One region of the Gemmiger qucibialis genome, then DNA from elsewhere that is predicted to be linked to it. Evidence: predicted binding sites of a transcription regulator. Region 1 holds the regulator's gene; the other holds the start of a gene.
The links. The regulator HrcA, encoded in region 1, represses chaperone genes, less so after heat shock. The targets are predictions, from matches to a motif close to TGTTAGCACTCNNNNNNNNNGAGTGCTAACA.
Positions count from the first base shown of each region.

Region 2: PG062_RS09110 (co-chaperone GroES) is a predicted target of HrcA. The motif match lies at 2,504-2,534, and genes of this name have one in related genera.

Region 1 covers NZ_JAQFEN010000001.1:581,069-588,736, reverse strand. Annotated here, with positions in the region: gene PG062_RS02710 (Cof-type HAD-IIB family hydrolase) at 1-762, shown strand, start outside; gene PG062_RS02705 (NUDIX hydrolase) at 1,139-1,621, opposite strand; gene PG062_RS02700 (stage V sporulation T C-terminal domain-containing protein) at 1,993-2,535, shown strand; gene PG062_RS02695 (hypothetical protein) at 2,658-2,885, shown strand; gene hrcA (heat-inducible transcriptional repressor HrcA) at 2,951-3,973, shown strand; gene PG062_RS02685 (nucleotide exchange factor GrpE) at 3,970-4,578, shown strand; gene dnaK (molecular chaperone DnaK) at 4,677-6,521, shown strand; gene dnaJ (molecular chaperone DnaJ) at 6,774-7,668, shown strand, end outside.
Region 2 covers NZ_JAQFEN010000005.1:48,149-55,816, reverse strand. Annotated here, with positions in the region: gene PG062_RS09125 (P-loop NTPase fold protein) at 1-3, opposite strand, end outside; gene PG062_RS09120 (hypothetical protein) at 43-405, shown strand; gene groL (chaperonin GroEL) at 502-2,136, opposite strand; gene PG062_RS09110 (co-chaperone GroES) at 2,176-2,460, opposite strand; gene PG062_RS09105 (hypothetical protein) at 2,729-3,712, opposite strand; gene PG062_RS09100 (hypothetical protein) at 3,679-4,674, opposite strand; gene PG062_RS09095 (spore germination protein) at 4,661-6,118, opposite strand; gene PG062_RS09090 (DUF421 domain-containing protein) at 6,186-6,857, shown strand; gene PG062_RS09085 (DUF4363 family protein) at 6,858-7,226, shown strand; gene nrdR (transcriptional regulator NrdR) at 7,223-7,668, opposite strand, start outside.

The DNA of each region.
Region 1 (7,668 bases):
GCTTTTTTTGATATTGACGGTACTCTGCTGCCGCCGGATCACCACCTGCCGGAATCCACCGTGGCGGCGCTCAACATTCTGCGCGCCAAAGGGGTGCAGCTTTACCTGGCAACCGGCCGCCCGCCGTACCACCTGCATTACCTGAAAAAGGATCTGCCGTTTGAATTTGACGGCATGGTGATGATGAACGGCCAATATTGCCGGGATAAGGACGGCTGCTTTTACGCTCACTCGCTGCCGCAGGAGGGACTGCGCGAGCTGCTGCCCTGGCTGGAAAAAACAGATATTGCGGTTTCCTTTGTGGAAGCGGATACCGCTTACATGAACCGCACCAATGCCCTGTGTGAAAACTTTTTGAAAGAGATCCCGCAGGAAACCATCGATCCGGCCCAGCGCTGCTTTACCTACCCGACGTATCAGCTCAGCGCATTTTTGAGCAGCGAGCAGGAACCGGAGTTCATGACTCACGTGCCCGGCTGCCGCGCTGTGCGCTGGAGCGAAGAATTTGTCGATATCCTGCCCGCAACCGGCGGCAAGGTGAACGGCTTGCAGGAAACGCTCAATCATCTGGGTCTTACGCGGGAAAACAGCATCGCCTTTGGCGATGGCGGCAACGATACCGAGATGCTTGCTTTTGCCGGGATCGGGGTTGCCATGGGCAACGCCTGGCCAGATGCCCGTGCCGCGGCGGATTACATTACCACCGATGTGGATAAGGACGGCATCTGGAATGCGCTGGAACATTTCGGGCTGCTGAAATAACCAATAAAAACAAGAGCATGTGCGTTTTTGGGGAAAGCCCGAAAAACTGCACATGCTTTTATTTTATTTCTTTAGGCAATACCGCACAATTCCCGCCTGACGGCTTAAGCACCGCTCCGGCGGCTGCGGCACGGCATCTGCGTTGCCAAAATGGCTCGATAATGTCGGGTTGCGGTACCCGCATCGTGCTTCGGGGGCAAAAGCCCCTCGCACTCTGCGACCGCTGCCCCTGCTTCGGTTCGCTGCATCCGCCACTGGCGGCGCTCACCTTTGCAGCATCCAGTATTATCTGCGCTTTTGGCTTAGCATCTGCCGCACATCGCTCGCCGTATCGGCACTTAGAATTATGCGGTATTGCCTTTATTATAATGGCTGTTCAACCGCAGGGCAGTGTCTCGCCTTCCAGCACCGCCTGCACCAGGGTATCGCCGTGATAGGTTAGCTCCAGATGGAAAAACGGTGCGCCCTCCGCCAACAGCCGAAGGAAAATTTTGTCCCCCTGCCAGATCGGCAGGTTCTCTACTTCGGGTTTGGGCACCCATTCCAGTGTGCCCTCGTTACAGTCGGTCAGCGTGCCGGTAAAATCGGTGCAGGTGTACAGGTGCATCCGCTCGGCGGGCCATGGCTCGCAAGTAAAATCCACAATGCCGCGGTAGGCGGGGGATTGCATCGTCAAGCCGGTTTCCTCCCACACTTCGCGCAGGGCACAGGCTTCGGCAGTTTCGCCGGGGTCAAGCTTGCCGCCCACACCGATCCATTTATCGTGGTTGACGTCGTTCTTCTTTTTAATGCGGTGCAGCATCAGATAGCAGCCGTTTTGTTCCAGGTAGCACAGAGTGGTTTGCAGCAGTTCAGCCATAGCGGAGCCTCGTTCCCTGTGTGCGGGGCACACAAAATATATTGGTATCAGTATACCACCCGGATAGTACAGGCGGCAAGGCTGCAGACAATGTGCGGGTGGCTATTTGGTGGGCAGGGAACCAATATCCTGAAATTTACGCGGCGCTCCGTTATAATATCTCCAAAATGGAGATGGCTTTGAGGGGAGCCGCAAAAAGGTGTTTGAAGCAGGCGTGAACGCCCACATTGCCAAGCCGTTCAGCGTGATGCCCTGCTGGCAGGGCTGGATAAAGCACTAACAAAAAACAGGCACGAACCATACATAAACCGCCGCACTTTCCATATAATAGGTATATTGTACAGAATATGGAAGGGCAGGAGGGTACCCCAATGAAAGCAACAGGAATCGTGCGCAGGATTGATGAGCTGGGGCGGGTGGTCATTCCCAAAGAGATCAGGCGAACCCAGCGCATCCGCCAGGGCGATGCACTGGAAATTTTTACCGCTGCCGATGGGCAGGTGGTGTTCAAAAAATATTCCCCGCTGGTGGAGCTGGGCGAACTGGCCGGGGTGTATGCCGAGGTGCTGGCCAAAAACCTGGGCCGCCCTGTGCTGATATGTGACAGGGAAAGCATTGTGGCCGCCACCGGCACGGGCAAAGGGCAGCTGCTGGGGCGGCAGATCAGCGATGCCGCCGCCCGGCTGCTGGCCATGCGCGGCCCTTACACCGCGCCGGAAACCGCTGCCCGCCGCATTACGGCCTTTGACAAAGGGGAAACGGTGCTGCTGTGCGTCTGCCCCATTGTGGTGCAGGGGGATGTGGAAGGCGGTGTGTTGCTGACCGGCCGCCCGCAGGATGCAGCCCCTGATACCGAGACCGCCCGCGCAGTAAACATTGCCGCGGCATTTTTAGCAAAGTGGATGGAAGAATGAACCGTTGGCCGGCATCACCCTGCTGTCTGGCGGGCAGCAAAACAAGGGCAACACCGCACAATTCCCGCCTGACGGCTTAAGCACCGCTTCGGCGGCTGCGGCACGGCATTTGCGTTGCCAAAATGCTCGATAAGACATCCAGTATTATCTGCGCTTTTGGCTTAGCATCTGCCGCACCTCGCTCGCCGTATCGGCACTTAGAATTATGCGGTATTGCCCAAGATAAAATAACAGAAAAACGCCGCGGCGGAGGGCAAAAACCACCCTTTGCCGCGGCGTTTGTGTCAAATCTGTTAAAGTTTGAAACTTTTTATGAAAAGGGCTTGACAGAACAAAGAGTTGGGATATAATAAATTTAGCACTCAGGAAGAGAGAGTGCTAAACAAGAAAAAGCAAACAAGGAGATGAGGGCAGCATGACGATGGATGCACGCAAGCAGCGCATTCTGGAAGCGATTGTTGCCATTTATTCTACCGGCGGCGAGCCGGTCGGCTCCGGTTTGCTGGCCAGCCACTTTGACATGGCACTTTCCAGCGCAACGCTCCGCAACGAGATGGCCGCGCTGACAAAGCTTGGCCTGCTGGAGCAGCCGCACACCAGCGCAGGCCGCGTGCCCAGCCCCAAGGGGTACCGGTACTACCTAGACCACCTGCTGGAAGCCCCCGCCGCCATAGCACTGAGCGCAGCGGACCGCGAAAACATTGACCGGCTGTTTGCCGATATGGACGTTGAGCCCGAAAAGCTGGCGCAGAGCGCCGCCCGCGCACTGGCCGATTATACCGGCTGTGCCGCAGTGGCTACCACCCCGCAGGCCGAGGATCTGTGCATCGCCCATTTTGAGGTCGTGCAGGTCGGGCGGTATTCCGCCGCAGTTTTGGCGGTTACCAGCTCCGGCGGTGTGCGCACCCGTGTGGCGCGTATCCACACCGGCTTGACGCGGGAGGATGCCGATGAGATGGCCCGCCTGCTGAACAGCAGCCTGACCTTTGTGGCACCGGAGGATCTGACCCCGTCGCTGACGGCAAGCCTGGTGCTTTCCGCCGGGCGCAGGCTGGCGCCGGTGGTGTTCGCCGCCGAAGCGCTGGTTCGCACCCGCCCGCAGTTTTACCTGGAGGGCGTGCAGTACCTGGCCAAGATGCCGGATGTGCGCACAAACCTTGGCGCGCTGCTGGAAGTTTTTTCTGACAACGAAGCGGCCCGCGCCCTGATCGAACCGGGCAGCGGCAAAGTGACCGCTACGTTGGGCGAGGATATCGAGCCCGCCATGCCGAACCTCTGCATCGTCAGCAAGCGTTACCTTGCGGGCGGCGGGCTGTACGGCACGGTGGCGGTGATCGGCTCCAACCGCATGGAGTACGAACACTTGATCCCCGTTTTGAATTATTTTGCAATTAAGTTAGGACAGTCAATGTCCGGTAAAAAGGAGGAGCAGACATGAGCGAAGAAACAAAGAAGCAGCCTGAAACTGAACAGGAACAGGCCGCTGCTGAAACAAAAGCGCCCGCGGCAGAATCCGATAAGCAGGAAGCTGAACCCGCTGCAGAAAAGACCGAAAAGAAAGACTGGTTCGGCAAAAAATCCAAAGAGCTGGAAGCCGTAAAGGCAAAGCTGGAAGCCGCCGAGCAGGCCAACACAAAGCTGAAAGACCAGATGCTGCGCACCGCTGCAGAGTATGACAATTACCGCAAGCGTTCCGCCCGCGAAGCTGACCAGAAGTTCAACGATGGTGTTTCCCACGCGGTCAACCAGATCCTGGCAATTCTGGATACGCTGGATATGGCAGCCAATGCCGAATGCACCGACGAAAACTATAAAAAGGGCGTTGTGATGACGCTGGACAAAGCCGAAAAAGCTCTGAAAACGCTGAACATCACCGAGATCGAATCCATGGGCAAGCCCTTTGACCCCAACTTTATGAACGCTGTTCAGCAGGTTCCGGCAGAGGATGGCCAGGAAAGCGGCACTGTGGTGCGCGTGTTCCAGAAAGGCTACATGATCGGCGATAAGATCATCCGCCATGCAACCGTGGTTGTGGCCGAATAACAAAGCATGAACCGGGCGCAAAAGCCCGTTCAGATATAGATTAAGACATTCACATTTCCATGTTTCCTGAAAGAGGAATATGAAAGGAGTTTTATATTATGAGTAAGATTATTGGTATTGACCTTGGTACTACCAACAGCTGCGTAGCTGTTATGGAGGGCGGCGAGCCCGTTGTTATCCCTAACGCTGAGGGTGCCCGTACCACCCCGTCTGTTGTCGGCTTTACCAAAACCGGCGAGCGTCTGGTAGGCCAGGTTGCAAAGCGTCAGGCTATCACCAACCCCGAAAACACCATCTCCTCCATCAAGCGTAAGATGGGCACTGCCGAGAAGGTTCACGCCGGCGGCAAGGATTACACCCCCGAAGAGATCAGCGCTATGATCCTGGCAAAGCTGAAGGCTGATGCCGAAGCTTACCTGGGCGAGCCCGTTACCGAAGCTGTCATCACCGTTCCCGCTTACTTCAACGACAGCCAGCGTCAGGCAACCAAAAACGCCGGTACCATTGCTGGTCTGAACGTAAAGCGTATCATCAACGAGCCGACCGCAGCTTCTCTGGCTTACGGCATTGATAAGGAATCCGACCAGAAGATCATGGTTTACGACCTGGGCGGTGGTACGTTCGATGTTTCCATCATCGAGATGGGCGATGGCGTTACTGAAGTTCTGGCTACCAATGGTGATACCCACCTGGGCGGCGATGACTTCGACCAGCGCATCATCGACTGGATGGCTGAGGATTTCCAGAAGGAAAACAACATCGACCTGCGCAAGGATAAGATGGCTGCACAGCGCTTGAAGGAAGCTGCTGAAAAGGCAAAGATCGAGCTGTCCAGCGCCACTTCCACCAACATCAACCTGCCGTTCATCACCGCTGACGCCAACGGCCCCAAGCACTTGGATATGACCCTGACCCGCGCAAAGTTCAATGAACTGACCGCTGATCTGGTTGACCGCACCATGGCCCCTGTCCGCAAGGCTTTGGCTGATGCAGGCCTGAAGGCTTCTGACCTGGCTAAGGTCCTGATGGTCGGTGGCTCCACCCGTATCCCCGCTGTCTATGACGCTGTCAAGAAGGAACTGAACTGCGAGCCGTTCAAGGGCATCAACCCCGATGAATGTGTTGCTGTCGGCGCTTCCATCCAGGGCGGTGTTCTGCAGGGCGACGTTAAGGGTCTGCTGTTGCTGGATGTTACCCCGTTGAGCCTGGGCATTGAGACTCTGGGCGGCGTTTGCACCAAGATCATTGAGCGCAACACCACCATCCCCACCAAGAAGAGCCAGATCTTCTCCACTGCTGCTGACAACCAGCCCAGCGTTGAAGTCAACGTTCTGCAGGGCGAACGTGAGTTTGCCCGCGACAACAAGAGCCTGGGTACCTTCCACCTGGATGGCATCGCTCCGGCTCCGCGCGGCGTGCCCCAGATCGAAGTTACCTTTGATATCGATGCCAACGGCATTGTGCATGTAAGCGCTAAGGACCTTGGCACCGGCAAGGAGCAGAGCATTACCATCACTGCTTCCACCAACATGAGCAAGGATGACATCGACAAGGCCGTTAAGGATGCCGAGCAGTATGCTGCTGAGGATAAGAAGCGCCGCGAAGATGTTGATACCCGCAACAACGCCGACCAGATGGTGTTCCAGACCGAAAAGGCTTTGGGCGAGCTGGGCGACAAGGTCTCTCCGTCCGAGAAGAGCGAGTGCGAAGCTAAGCTGAACGCCCTGAAGGAAGCCCTGAAGGGTACCGATATTGAGGCCATCAAGGCAAAGCAGGACGACCTGCAGAAGGCTTTCTACGCCATCAGCGAGAAGGTTTACCAGCAGGCTGCCCAGCAGCAGGGCCAGCAGCCGGGCGCTGACGCCCAGCAGGGCCCCACGGGCAATGCCGGTTCCGCCCCGAAGGATGACGGTGCTGTTGACGCTGACTTCCACGAGGTGTAAGATAACAGAATAAACAGGGGAACATCCCTGTAACCCAAAAGGCCGCCGCCAGGCAATTCCGGCGGCGGCCATTGTGGGGTTAAGCCCACAAAGCTGCGTCCCGTCCGTAGGGGCGCACAGCGTGTGCCCGCAGTGAAATCACGTTGTCGCTTGCAGGCACAGGCTGTACGCCCTTACGGACAAAGAACCGGCTGTTCCCATAGGGGAAAGGAATAAAAGTCAACTTACTTCAACACATAAAGGTGTGATCATATGGCAGAAAAAAGAGATTATTACGAGGTGCTGGGCATCGGTAAAAACGCCACGGATGCCGAGATCAAGAGCGCCTACCGCAAACTTGCCAAAAAGTACCACCCTGACCTGAACCCCGGCAATAAAGAAGCCGAGGAAAAGTTCAAAGAGGTCAACGAAGCCAACGATGTGCTTTCCGACCCGCAGAAACGCCAGCGCTATGATCAGTTCGGCTTTGCCGGCGTAGACCCCAACTATGCGGCTGCCAACGGCGGCGGTGCAGGCGGGTTCGGCGGTGGTTTTGGCGGCGTGGACCTGGGTGACATCTTTGGCGATATCTTTGGCGGCGGATTTGGCGGTGGATTTGGCGGCTTTGGCGGCGGTTCTTCCACCCGCACCGCCAATGCACCCCGCAAGGGCCATGATATTCAGGCCAGCGTGATCCTGACCTTTGAGGAAGCCGCCCACGGCTGCTCCAAGAAGATCACCATCAACCGCCAGGATACCTGCCCCGACTGCGGCGGCACCGGTGCGGCCAAGGGTACCAGCCCCGAAACCTGCCCCGACTGCGGCGGCCGTGGTTATGTTGTAACACAGCAGCGCACCCCCTTTGGCGTAATGCAGAGCCAGCAGCCCTGCAGCCACTGCGGCGGCCGCGGCACCATTATCCGCAACCCGTGCAAGACCTGCCGCGGCACCGGCAAGACCGCCGCGCGCAAGAGCCTGGAGATCAATATCCCCGCTGGTATTGATGATGACCAGAACATTGCACTGCGCGGCCAGGGCGATGCCGGTTCCAACGGCGGCCCGGCCGGCGATGTGATCGTGCATGTTACCGTTAAGGCCGACCCGATGTTTGAGCGTGACGGGTACGATGTTACCATCCATGTGCCCATCACCTTCAGCCAGGCTGTGC
Region 2 (7,668 bases), on a different contig from region 1:
CATTGATTCTACCTCACACGAAAAGAAACTACTTTTATATCATTGTTGCAGTATGCTTCTTTAGCCCATTTCGCCGCCGCATTTGTTGCAGAAAGCAGCCGTGATTTCAAAAGTATACTCCTTTTCCCGGATGGTCCGGTTGATTTTGATTTTCTTCAAGGTGTAGTTTGTTTCTCTGCGGCATTCTGTGCAGAAATCCCTCTGATTTTCCATGGCGGCACGCTCCCTTCCGGTTTTACATTCTTTTTTATTATTGTATCCCTACCTTTGTTTTTCGTCAACAATAAGGCCGCTGACAGTCTGCCGCTCGCAGAATCCATCAGTGGGTTTCATGAGTCTTCAAATCCCCTAGACAAAAAAATCGGCACCCGCTTTTCAGCGGGTGCCGATTCTGTTACCCTATAGTGCGCTTTGATTTTTGGCGTAAGTGGCGTAAGTTTGGCGTAAATCCGCTTTTGCGCGCTCCAAAAATCAAGGATTCATGCGGTTTTTTGGCAGTTATTAGTACATGCCGCCCATGTCACCGCCGGCGGGGGCTGCCGGTGCCGGGGGCTCCGGCAGGTCAGCGACCAGGCTTTCGGTGGTCAGAACCATAGCGGCAACGCTGGAAGCATTCTCCAGAGCGGAGCGGGTGACCTTGGTCGGGTCAACAATGCCGGCTTCGATCATGTCGTCAACATATTCTTCCTTCTGGGCGTCATAGCCGTAGTTGGGCTTGCCGGCCTGCAGAATGTTGTTGATGATAACGCTGCCTTCCAGGCCAGCGTTTGCGGCGATCTGGCGCAGAGGAGCTTCCAGAGCCTTGCGGACGATCTTAGCGCCAGTGCGCTCATCGCCTTCCAGCTCGCTGACCAGCTTATCAACAGCGGGGATAGCGTTGATGGTAGCGGTGCCGCCGCCAGCAACGATGCCCTCTTCAACAGCAGCCTTGGTTGCGTTCAGGGCGTCCTCGATGCGGAGCTTCTTATCCTTCATCTCAACTTCGGTAGCAGCGCCGACCTTGATGACAGCTACGCCGCCAGCCAGCTTGGCCAGGCGTTCCTGCAGCTTTTCACGGTCAAAGTCAGAGGTAGCGGAAGCGATCTGGGAACGGATCTGGGCAACGCGGTCAGCAATGGCCTGCTTATCGCCAGCGCCACCGACGATGGTGGTGTTCTCCTTGCCAACCTTGACCTGGCGGGCGCTGCCCAGCAGCTGGATGGTAGCGTCCTTGAGCTCATAGCCCAGGTCGCTGCTGATGACGGTGCCGCCGGTCAGGATGGCGATATCCTGCAGCATTTCCTTGCGGCGGTCGCCAAAGCCGGGAGCCTTGACAGCAACCACATTCAGGCCGCCGCGCAGACGGTTGATGATGAGGTTGGACAGTGCGTCGCCCTCAACATCCTCAGCGATGATGAGCAGCTTGCGGCCGGACTGGATCACGGACTCCAGCAGAGGAACGATATCCTGGAACACGCTGATCTTTTTATCGGTGATCAGCACGCTGCAGTCCTCGTAAACGGTTTCCATCTTCTCGGTATCGGTGACCATGTACGGGGTAACGTAGCCACGGTCAAACTGCATGCCTTCCACTACCTCGGTGTAGGTTTCAGCAGTGGTCTTGTTCTCCTCAATGGTGATCACGCCGTCAGCAGTAACCTTTTCCATAGCGTCAGCGATCAGCTGGCCGATCTGTGCATCACCGGCAGAAACGGTACCAACACGGGCGATATCCTTGCTGCCGTTGACTTTCTGGCTGTGTGCCTTGACGGCCTCAACAGCGGTGTTGACAGCCTTCTGGATGCCGCGCTTGATGTCCATCGGGTTTGCACCGGCGGTAACGTTCTTCATGCCCTCGGTAACAAGAGCCTGTGCCAGAACGGTAGCGGTGGTGGTGCCGTCGCCGGCAGCATCATTGGTCTTGGTGGCAACTTCACGCACGAGCTGTGCACCCATGTTCTCGAAAGCGTCTTTCAGCTCAATTTCCTTTGCGATGGTAACGCCATCGTTGGTGATGACTGGGCTGCCGAACTTCTTGCCCAGAACAACGTTGCGGCCTTTGGGGCCCAGGGTGATCTTAACGGTATCAGCCAACTGGTCAATGCCGGCGCAAAGAGCCTTGCGGGCGTCTTCGCCCTGCTTAATCTGTTTTGCCATAAATCAGCATCTCCTTTTATCAGTAAGAACAGTTAAAGTTTACTCAACGATTGCCAGGATATCGCTCTGGCGGACAATGGTGCATTCCTCGCCGTCAACCTTGACTTCGGTGCCGGAGTACTTGCTGGTGAGAACCTTATCGCCAACTTTGACGATCATCTCAACGTCTTTGCCATCGACATTGCCGCCGGGGCCGACTGCGATAACTTCAGCAACCTGCGGCTTTTCCTTGGCGGAACCGGTCAGGATCAGGCCGCCCTTGGAGGTTTCTTCTTCTTCAACGAGTTTGATCACAACGCGATCAGCAAGAGGTTTGATTTTCATGATGAAATATCCTCCTATAATTAAAGTTTCTTTGAAACATTTTGTTTAGCACTCTTTTCTCTTGAGTGCTAAATCTATTATAGCGTTCCTTTGCCAAAAATCAACCCCTTGAAGTATAAAATTTTTGTGAACAGTGTTTTTTATCGTTTATTCGTTGTAATTTATTAGCGCTCCGGGCTGTTTTCTATCTGTTTTTTGGTCTTGGCTGGCAGACTGCCCGGCTGAATGGCACACTGGCACTGCAAATAAAGGCGTGCTTTGGTGGGGATCAGCCTTCGCCGGGGCGGTGCCAGTGCAGGGTAAGCTCCGCCCGCAGCGCCCCCTGCGTGCTGCCATAACGGTTTTGCAGCCAGAAACACAGGTCGAGCGGGTCGGCATCCGGGCCGTTTATTCCGTACAGTCCCGTTATCAAACCGTCAAATTCCCGGTTGGCGGCTGCGGCAAATGCCACCTGCAGTTCGGTATCCGGGCGGGCGGCGGGAGTCAGGTCTTTCAGTTCCACATCCCGCAGGGTCAGGTTTACCCGCACGCTGCCGGGGGCCAGTACCTGCACATCGGCGGCGGCTTTGGCGGCAAGGTACAGGTCATCCGGCAACGTGCAGTCCAACCGATGGGCCTGGCCGCACAGAATAGCCGCCAGCTGGGCAGCCAACGGGCTTTGCGTCTGGCGGGCTGTATTGGCAGCGGTATCATAAAACAGCATGGCGTATTCCCCGCCCGCACTGACGGGCACAGCGGCGGTTTCGGCGTTATCAAACAGGGTTTGCAGGCCGCAGTGCAGCTGCTGCTTTTCTTCCAGAGCTTTCAAGTTTTCGTACAAGGTCGGCGTTTGGTCCTGGATGGGCATCTGCACGGCAGGATCCAGCACAAACACGGCGATTTCCGGCGCGGGGCGGGCGGTGCTTTGCAACAGCTGAGCGATTTCTTCTGCCAGCGGCCAGCTGCACCCGGCAGGCAGAACGGCAAGGTCCATCAGGCCGTAAAACGGCTGGCCGTTCATGGTTTGGGCGGCGGCATTCCAGGCGGCAGCACAGGTAGCGCCGCTGCCTGTAAAGGTTTTGCAGGCGGCGGAATCCTCGCTTTGCTGGTCACTGGTCAAAAGCGTGACCGTGTAGCCGGCATCCTGCGCGGTAAAAAACACCGCCCGCACAATTTCCCTGTGGGAAAGCAGCTGCCCGCCGCAGCCCGCCAACAGGCAGCCCAGCAGCACCGCCGCCATCAGGCGGGATGTTTTATGCATGATACCAGCCATTGGCAGCCTCCTGTTACCATCACAACCGCAGCGAAGCCCCAGCAGACGGCACTGCGCCAATAAAATGCCTGTTCCAGCGGCACGGTGCGCAGCACAGCACACAGCAGAGCCATGCCGCCAAAGTACAGCGGGTAACGGTCCAGCCCGGTGGCAGCACTGCCCGCCCCGGCGCGGCCACCCCACAGTTCCACCATGGCATACAGGTACAGTGCCAGCCGCACCGTGACTACCATGCACCACAGCAAAATTTGCAGCCATTCCAGCCGGTTAAAAATTGAAAGCGCCCCGCACTGTGCAGCCCCCTGCACCGGGGTTTGGCGGGTGGGCATGGCCGCGCCAAAAAACAGCTCCAGCAGCAGGTGGACCGCGGCATCAAAGCCCAGTGCTGACGCGGCAAATGTTGCTGCCTTGCGGCAGCGCTGGCCGGGCTGCGGAGGCCAAAGGGCAAACAGCAGATATTCCGGCGGGAGCGCCAGCTGAGAAACAAACGCCGCCTGCCAGTCCTGCCCTGTCAGCGGTGCCGCATGCAGGTTGGGTACACGCAGGCGCGGCGCGACCGAGAGTACCATGATTGCCATACACGCGGCACCGAACACCAACAAGGCGTTGGCCGTCTGGCGCAGGGCGGGCTCCCGCCGGAGGTAGATGACCGGTGCCAGCACGACAAAACAGGTGCCCGCCAGCCCCAGTGTACCGGGGTACACGCTGCCAAACAGGGCGTGCAGGCGCAGAATTTCCAATGCTGAACTGATTGCCAGCAAAACACAGAGAACTTTTTGCAGCAGGGCGTTTCCCTGCCAGCTGGTCGACACTAACAGAAGCACAGCGGCCAGCACCGCCGCGCTGGCGGGCAGAGCCAGCAGCCCTGCCCGCGCCCAATAACCGGTGTGTAGCCGCAGCAGCGTATCGGCCAGAATGCTGAGGAGCAGCACGGGGTAAAAATCCACATTACTCTTTTGCATGGCGCGGCAGCACCTCCCCTTTTTGTGCCAGGCGGGACCAGATGGCCCGCACAAAACCATCCCGCAAGGCTGCCTTGCCCGGCGGCATGAGCGGGTAAAGATAATCATAACCGAACGGGTCGCTGCCGCAGGCCATGGCCAGAATCAGCAGCGCCCCGCAGGCCAGCCCCGGCACACCGAACAGTCCCGCCAGCAGTATGACCGCAAAGCGGAACAGAATCGACTGTTCATACAGCGCCGGGACTGCCAGGGTGGCGATGGTGGCCGCCGCGGCCATGGTGAGCACCGGCACGCTGATGATGCCCGCCGAGACAGCGGTTTCGCCAATGATGAGCGCCCCCACAAGGCTGACGGTGTGGCTGATGGATTTGGGGGCGCGCAGCCCGGCTTCACGCACAATTTCCAGCAGCAGGGTCACGGCCAGCATTTCCGGCATGGGCGGTAGCGGCGTGGAGGCTTCGCCCTGGGCCAGTTTGGCCAGCAGGTGCACGGGGATCAGCTCCGGCGCAAAGCTGACCGCCATGACATACAGCCCTGGCCCAAACACCGCCAGCAAAAACGCCAGATATTTGAGCAGGCGGATGAGACCGGCAAACACTGCGCCGGAAGAATAATCGTCCAGGCATTCAAAGTGCTCGGCAAAAAAGCTGGGCACCACCATGGCAAGCGGGCTGCCGGATACAAGGATAACGATTTTGCCCTCACAGATGCGGGCGCAGGCGGTGGCCGGGCGCTCGGTATAGGCTGCCGCGGGGAAAAGGTTGAGCTTGTCCTGCTTGAGGAACGAGGCAAAATAGGTGCTGTCCAGCAGGACGGGGATTTGTACCCCGGCCAGCCGCTGTTTGAGGGTTTGCACCACATCCGCCGGGGCCAGGGCGGTATCATAACAAATGGCGTACTCGGTTTTGGCACGGGTGTTGGCGGTGCAGATCTCCGCCGTAAAGCTGCCGGTGCGGAACTGGCGGCGCAGCTGGGAAATGTTATTGCGCAGGTGCTCGGTAAAGGCATCCTGCGGGCCGCGCATGTTGCCTTCCCCGCTGGGGTTGGTCACGCTGCGGCCCGGCATATCCTGGGTGGAAAACGCCAGCGCCTGGCCGCTGCCCTCCACCAGCAGCACGGCCATGCCGCCGGCGAGGGCTTCCACCAGCTGGGTACGGGTGGTGATGGGGGTTTGCTCTGTGGGTAGGCAGCTTTGCTCTGCCAGGTACTGCACCAGCTGCGGCCCGGCCTTGCAGCCCGGCACGCCTTGACCCAGTGCGTGCAGCACCATGATGCAGAGTTTTTCCGGCGAGGAAAGCCCCGCAAACATGGCGATGCAGCAGCGGCAGCCGCAAATCGTAAAGCTTTTGGTATAGAAATCCGATGAGCCGCCAAACATAGTTTGCAGAAACGCCTGATTTTCAGCAAGGGCCTGCCCCAGCGGCTGGTTATCCGCAGTTGTCATGTAATCACCTTCCCTTGCTGTTCAGTGTGACCCAAAAACGGCAGGGATAAACGCAGGAGGTGTTTTTATGCTTGCATCGGTTTTGCATACCGTAATTATTTATGCTGTGGTTATTTTTGCCATGCGGCTGATGGGCAAGCGGCAGCTGGGGGAATTGCAGCCATCCGAGCTGGTAACAACGTTCATGATTTCCAATGTTGCCTCCATCTGCATTGATGAGCCGGATCTGCCGCTGCTTTCCAGCCTGGTGCCGATTTTATTGATTGCAGCGCTGGAAATATTGAACTCAACCGCCGCCTATTACCTGCCCGGCTATGCGGCGCTGCTGTTTGGGAGACCGGTGACGGTAATCCAGGATGGGCAGATCCGGCAGGATGCACTGCGGCATCTGCGCATGACGCCGGGCGATCTGATGGAAGCGCTGCGCGGCAAGGATATTTTTGACCCGCGGCAGGTAGTATGGGGTGTGGTGGAGCCCAGCGGGAGCATCAGCGCCGCGCAAAAAATGGCGGACGACAGCCCGCTGCTGCCGCTGTTGGTAGACCAGGAAGTTTACCCCGAAAATCTGGCCCAGCTGGGGCGCAATGAAGCCTGGCTGGATACCGACCTTGCCAGGCGCGGGATGCGGCGGGCAGAGGTACTGGCTTACCTTGGCAATAAGGAAAGCTGCGTTGTGATACAAAAAAAGACCGCCCAGAACGGGCGGTCTGAAAAACCGGAAAGTACAGGTGGTTTTTGAATGAAGCGCAACTGGTATGCCATCGCCATTCTGGTCCTGCTGGCGGCGGTGCTGCTTGGCTGCAAACAGTATGTAAGCGCCACTGCGGGCAGCCTGCGTGCCCAGGTGCAAAGCGCTTATGCGCAGACACTGACGCAGCAGTACCCGCAGGCGCAGCAGGCTTTCCGGCAGGCCGCGCACAGTGCAAGGCAGGCCAGCAAAAAGCTGGGGCTGCTGGTGCGCCGCAACGCGCTGGATCGCATGAACGAAACCATGGCGGTTTTGTCGCAGTATGCCAACCCGGAAAACCAGGCCGACCTTGCGGTGGAAGCTGCACGGGTGCTGGCGCAGATCGACCAGCTGGAGCAGTGCTTTACGGGCACATTTTAGCCCTGCATGCCGCCGTTTTTGGCGCGGGAATCCAGCATGTCTTTCAGCTCATCCATAAAGGTGTTGACATCGCTGAACTGGCGGTAGACGGAAGCAAAGCGCACATAGGCAACGTCGTCCATCTTTTTCAGCTGCTCCATGGCAAGGTCCCCAATATAGACGGAGGTCACTTCCCTGTCGTAAGAGTTCAGCAGCACCTGTTCAATGCGGCTGACGGCGGCATCCAGCTGCTCATAGCTGACAGGGCGCTTTTCGCAGGCGCGCAGCATGCCGTTGAGCAGTTTCTGGCGGTCGAACACTTCACGCGAACGGTCTTTTTTGATGACCATCAGGGGCACAGTTTCCACGATCTCATAGGTGGTAAAGCGTTTTTTGCAGGAAAGGCACTCGCGGCGGCGGCGGATCTTTTCGCCGTCCTCCGTGGGGCGCGAATCAATTACCT